2 regions of the Pseudoalteromonas sp. APC 3694 genome follow, and region 2 is predicted to be linked to the other one. Evidence: predicted binding sites of a transcription regulator. Region 2 holds the regulator's gene; the other holds the start of a gene.
The links. Region 2 encodes MetJ, which represses methionine synthesis genes. Its sites were predicted from a motif close to TAGACGTCTAGACGTCTA; they were not measured.
Positions count from the first base shown of each region.

Region 1: metA (homoserine O-succinyltransferase) is a predicted target of MetJ. The motif match lies at 1,411-1,428, and genes of this name have one in related genera.

Region 1 is NZ_JASDDE010000002.1:12,084-15,288, reverse strand. Features, by position in the region: gene QMA00_RS01085 (homocysteine S-methyltransferase family protein) at 1-397, opposite strand, end outside; gene metA (homoserine O-succinyltransferase) at 387-1,334, opposite strand; gene ettA (energy-dependent translational throttle protein EttA) at 1,559-3,205, shown strand, end outside.
Region 2 is NZ_JASDDE010000030.1:23,316-26,520, reverse strand. Features, by position in the region: gene QMA00_RS11505 (malic enzyme-like NAD(P)-binding protein) at 1-1,130, shown strand, start outside; gene metJ (met regulon transcriptional regulator MetJ) at 1,199-1,519, opposite strand; gene metB (cystathionine gamma-synthase) at 1,718-2,965, shown strand; gene metL (bifunctional aspartate kinase/homoserine dehydrogenase II) at 3,015-3,205, shown strand, end outside.

The DNA.
Region 1 (3,205 bases), on a different contig from region 2:
AGCGCGGTTTTTCTGGGGTTTTAGCACTAAATTCGTCACATACAGTGCGGGCTAACTTAGCTGACTCTAAATTAACTTCACGGCTTATACTCGCCATGTCGTAATCTTCCATCGAAATGGTGGTCGAGTTAAAGGTGTTAGTTTCGATAATATCGGCTCCGGCGGCTAAAAAGCTGCGGTGTATATCAGTAATAATTTCAGGCTTGGTTAGGCTTAATAAATCGTTGTTGCCTTTAATAAGCACGTGCCAATCTTTAAAACGTTCACCACGGTAGTCTTGCTCTTCAAGCTTATGCGCTTGGATCATGGTTCCCATTGCACCATCTAAAATTAAAATGCGCTGTTTGAGCGCAGCGCTCAGCTCTTGATGCTTATTGTTTTGAGGATTATTCGGCATAGTTGTTAGTCCTTACGTCTTGGCTAACTAAGTTAATATCATAGGGTGTGGTTTGGTAAACGTAATAATTTAACCAGTTTGAAAACAGTAAAAACGCGTGACTTTGCCATGTTTTAGACGGTTGCTTGCTGGTATCGTCATCAGGAAAATAGTTTTCGGGCTTTGGCGCATCAGGGCTTTTTTGTAAATCGCGCTCATATTCGGCTTTTAAACTGTCGGCATCGTATTCTGGGTGGCCGGTAATAAACACTTGGCTGCCCGATTTATTTTTAAGTAAATAAGCCCCGACTCGTTCAGAGCCCGCTAATACCACCAGCTCTTCACAAGCGTTTATTTTATCTATATCTATGTGGCCATAACGTGAGTGCGGCACTAAAAAGGTATCGTCAAAGCCGCGGGTAAGTGCACCATGGGCAAAGTAGCATTGATGGGTAAACACCCCGCAGAGTTTGTTGTCTTTTAAATCGCGCTTTAAATTATAACGGTGATATAAAGCCGCGTGGGCAGCCCAGCACGAAAACAAGGTAGAGGTTACATGCTGCTCGGCCCAATCAATAATCACTTTGAATTCTTCCCAATACGCCACTTCTTCATACTCTAAATGTGCCAAAGGCGCACCGGTAATTAATAGTGCATCGTAATTATTGTTTTTCACTTCTGAAAAGTAACGATAAAAGGTATCTAAGTGTTGCTCTGAGTTGCTACTGCTACGATGTGTGTCAAGGCGCAGTAGCTCTACATTTACTTGCAGCGGAGAATTAGCCAACAAGCGAATAAACTGTACTTCGGTTTCTACTTTATTAGGCATAAGATTAAGAATAGCCAAACGCATAGGGCGTATTTCTTGCGTTTTTGCACGTGTTTTTGGCATTACAAACACGTTTTCATGACGTAAACGTGCAATAGCTGGCAATTCGTCTTCTACTGTAATTGGCATTCTTAAAGCTCCTGCTCATAAAAACCGAGAATTAATACGCTCTCATTATGAACAGAATGTGAAAAATATCAACCTCTAGATGTATAGATGTCTAAATGAAATTTATTCACTCGGTTTGTACAAATTGAATATGTACTTTAAAACAGCCCCATTCGTTGACTGTTTCACCTGTGAGCCACTACAATACAGCATTGAAATTTTTATTATTATTGAAGGCTTCTTCTATGGTTTTACCTGATAAGTTTATATTCTCGATGAGTCGAGTATCTAAGGTTGTGCCACCAAAACGCACTATCTTAAAAGATATTTCGTTGCATTTTTTCCCTGGTGCAAAAATTGGTGTGCTAGGTCTAAATGGTTCTGGTAAATCATCATTACTACGCATTATGGCAGGTGTTGATGAAGATTTTGAAGGTGAAGCTCGCCCTCAACCAGGCACTAAAATTGGTTACTTGCCGCAAGAGCCTGTTTTGGACGAAAGCAAAACAGTTCGTGAAATTGTTGAAGAAGCTGTAGGTGAAGTAAAACATGCCCTTAACCGCCTTGACGAAGTGTATAACGAATACGCAATGGAAGGCGCTGACTTTGACGCACTGGCTAAAGAACAAGGTGAATTAGAAGCGATTATTCAAGCGCATGATGGTCATAATATCGATAACGTATTAGAGCGTGCTGCCGATGCACTTCGTTTACCTGAGTGGGATGCTAAAATTGAGCACCTATCGGGTGGTGAACGCCGTCGTGTTGCTATTTGTCGTTTGTTACTTGAAAAACCAGATATGCTTATTCTCGATGAGCCAACTAACCACTTAGATGCTGAGTCGGTTGCCTGGTTAGAGCGCTTCTTACATGACTACGAAGGCACCGTTGTGGCAGTAACGCATGACCGTTACTTCCTTGATAATGTTGCTGGCTGGATCTTAGAGCTTGACCGTGGTGAAGGTATTCCGTGGGAAGGTAACTACTCGTCTTGGCTTGAGCAAAAAGATGCCCGCTTACAGCAAGAGCAAAAATCTGAAAAAGCACGTCAAAAATCAATTGCACAAGAACTTGAATGGGTTCGTTCAAACCCTAAAGGTCGTCAAGCTAAATCAAAAGCGCGTATGGCACAGTTTAGCGAGCTACAACAGTCTGATTACCAAAAACGTAACGAAACCAACGAATTGTTTATTCCACCTGGCCCACGTTTAGGTGACCAAGTATTAGAAGTAAACAACTTACGTAAAAGCTTTGGCGACCGTGTTTTAATTGATGATTTAAGCTTTAGCATGCCTAAAGGCGCTATTGTGGGTATTATTGGTGCCAATGGTGCAGGTAAATCAACGCTATTTAAAATGTTAAGCGGTGAAGAACAGCCAGATAGCGGTAATATCAGCATTGGTGAAACAGTAGAACTGGCAACTGTTGATCAGTTCCGTGGCAACATGGACGAAAGCAAAACGGTATTCCAAGAAATCTCTGACGGCCAAGATGTACTAAAAATTGGTAACTTTGAGTTCCCAAGCCGTGCTTACGTTAGCCGTTTTAACTTTAAAGGTAACGATCAGCAAAAGTTTGTTAAAGACTTATCTGGCGGTGAGCGTAACCGTTTACACCTAGCTAAGCTGTTAAAAGCAGGCGGCAACGTGGTACTTCTAGATGAGCCAACCAATGACTTGGACGTTGAAACATTACGTGCTCTTGAGAATGCTATTTTAGAATTCCCAGGTTGTGTCATGTGTATCTCGCATGACCGTTGGTTCCTTGACCGTATTGCTACACACATTTTAGATTACCGCGACGAAGGCCAAATTAACTTCTTTGATGGTAACTATACTGAATACGAAGAGTGGCTTAAAAAGACTCTTGGTGCAGAAGCTGCACAGCCTAAG
Region 2 (3,205 bases):
ACAGCCCCGGTGTCGCAGAACCTGTTCGTGAAATTGCCGCTGATCCAGCAAATGCCTACAAATATACTGGTAAAGGAAATATGGTTGCGGTTATTACTAACGGCACTGCAATTTTAGGCTTAGGTAATTTAGGTCCACTGGCTTCAAAACCCGTTATGGAAGGTAAAGCGCTACTATTTAAGCGTTTTGCAGGGTTAGACTCTATAGATATTGAAGTTAAGCACCGTACTACCGAAGACTTTATTAACACGGTGGCTAATATTGCCGACACCTTTGGTGGAATTAATTTAGAAGATATTAAAGCGCCCGAGTGTTTTGAAATAGAAAAAGCGCTTATAGAGCGTTGTAGCATTCCTGTTTTTCATGATGATCAGCATGGTACGGCTATTGTAACGGCTGCGGGTATGCTAAACGCGCTGGAAGTACAGGGCAAAGCAATTGAAGATGCAATTATTGTATGTTTAGGTGCCGGCGCTGCAGCTGTTGCCTGTATGGAGCTTTTAATTAAATGTGGCGCGTTGCGTGAACATATTTATATGTTAGATCGCAAAGGAGTTATTCATACGCGTCGTGATGACTTGAATGAATATAAGCAATTATTTGCAAACAATACCGATAAACGTACTTTACAAGATGTAATTGAAGATGCCGATGTGTTTGTGGGTGTATCGGGCCCTAATTTATTAGCCCCTGAAGATTTAAAATTAATGGCTGATAGACCCGTGGTATTTGCTTGTTCAAACCCCGATCCTGAAATCGATCCGCAATTAGCACACGCTGCACGTAACGATTTAATTATGGCTACAGGTCGCTCTGATTATCCGAATCAAGTTAATAACGTATTGTGTTTTCCGTTTATTTTCCGTGGTGCGTTAGATGTACGTGCCAGTGAAATAAACGACGAGATGAAAATTGCTGCTGTAGAAGCAATCCGCAGTATTGCTAAAGAGCCCGTACCGGCTGAAGTGCTTACTGCCGCAGGCATCGACAAATTAGAGTTTGGTGCTAAATATATTATACCAAAACCAATGGATCCACGTTTGTTACCACGTATAGCTAAAGCGGTTGCGCAGGCGGCGGTTGATTCAGGTGTGGCACTAATTGATATGCCAGAAAACTACATGGCGTAATTGTTAAGTGTAAATTAGCGCAAAAAAAACCTCAGCATTTGCTGAGGTTTTTTTGTATAAAGACCCTTCTAGTCTTCATTTAAAATAGGCACTTCTAGTCCCATTTCTTGCATTATTTTCTTCACTTCTTCAGGTACTTTTTCTGCGTTATCTTTACGCAAATCATCATCATTAGGCAGCGGTTGCCCGGTAAACGCATGCAAAAACGCTTCGCATAAAAGCTCGCTATTTGTTGCATGACGTAAGTTGTTTATTTGACGACGAGTACGTTCATCAGTTAATACTTTTAATACATTTAGCGGGATCGAAACGGTGATCTTCTTTACTTGTTCGGATTTTTTCCCGTGTTCTGCGTATGGGTGAATATATTCACCATTCCATTTAGCCATAAGATGTATCGTTGCCTCAGATTATAAATTGCTCACACAGCATCAAAGCGTGTAAATATGCGTGAAATTCTATCGGTTTAAAAAAGATAGTCAAATACTAGTTATTTAGCTATCTAGACATTTAAATGTTTTGACATCTTAAATTGCATGCGCTACCTTTTAGACGTCTAAACATCCAAATTAGTAAAGGTAGCGAAAATGAGTGAAAAAAATAAGGCAACAATTGCTGTTCGTAGTGGAATAGAAGCCGACAAACAGCATGGTGCGGTTGTTCCACCGCTTTATTTATCAACAACTTACTCATTTGCTGACTTTGATACAAAGCGCCAATATGATTATGGCCGCAGTGGTAACCCTAATCGTGACATTTTGGCTGAGGCGCTCACGGAGCTTGAAGGTGGCGCTAAAGGCATTATTACCGCAACAGGCATGGCAGCCGTTCACCTAACAACACAATTACTTAATAGTGACGATACGTTAGTGATCCCTCATGACTGTTATGGGGGCAGCTATCGCTTATTTACTTCGCTAGAAAAGCGCGGCTTATTAAAACTAGAAGTGGTCGATTTTACCAAAAGCGACAGTCTGACACGCATCCTTGCTATTAAACCTAAGCTGATTTGGATTGAAACACCTAGCAATCCTATTTTACGCTTAACAGATATTAAAGCGGTAACTGATACAGCTAAACAGTGTGGTGCACTGGTTGCCGCCGACAACACATTTTTATCGCCAGCATTACAAAACCCGATTAAGTTTGGCGCTGATATTGTGGTGCACTCAACCACAAAATATATCAATGGCCATTCAGACGTTGTTGGTGGCGCGGTTATCGCAGCGACTGCTGAGTTAGGTGAAGAGTTAGCGTGGTGGGCAAATAACATTGGCATCACCGGCGCGCCATTTGATAGCTATTTAACGCTCAGAGGCTTACGTACTTTAAACGTGCGTTTAAGGCAACACCAAGAAAATGCACTCGCCATTGCACAGTATTTAGAACGCTCCCAGTTTGTTGCCCAAGTTTACTACCCAGGTCTTGAATCACACCCTCAACATGCGCTAGCTAAGGCGCAGCAGCTTGGCTTTGGTGCTATGGTTAGCTTTGATATAAAAGGCGATATAAACGATGCTGCAGCGTTTTTAACGCGTTTAAATGAATTTAGCTTAGCGGAATCATTAGGTGGAGTAGAAAGTTTGATTTGTCACCCTGCGACTATGACCCACGCCGGTATGGACGCAACCGCGCGTGCAGAAGCCGGAGTAGGCGACACGCTTATTCGTATCTCGGTGGGTATTGAAGATGTAAATGATTTACTCGCTGACTTAGACAGGGTATTTAATTTGGTGCGCCTAGGGCAAGCCAATCTCGGCCTATCGGCAAAAAGTGGTGCTAGTGAATCATTTGGTTCAGCAAAGTTAAACGCGGCGCATCCGGCGTTATGGTAGTGCATACCAATCTTCAAAATACAAAACATAAATGCGAGTCGGTATTAATATGGTAAATCAGGTTCATAAATTTGGTGGTTCGAGTTTAAGCTCAGCGGATCGCTTTAAAAGTGTCGCAAATATTATTTTAACTCATGCTCAAGCTGGGGATTGTGTGGTGGTATCGGCTGCCGGTAAAACCACCGATACCTTAGTTAAACTGTGGCAAAGCTATCAACAGCAAGACACTCAAGCTATTGC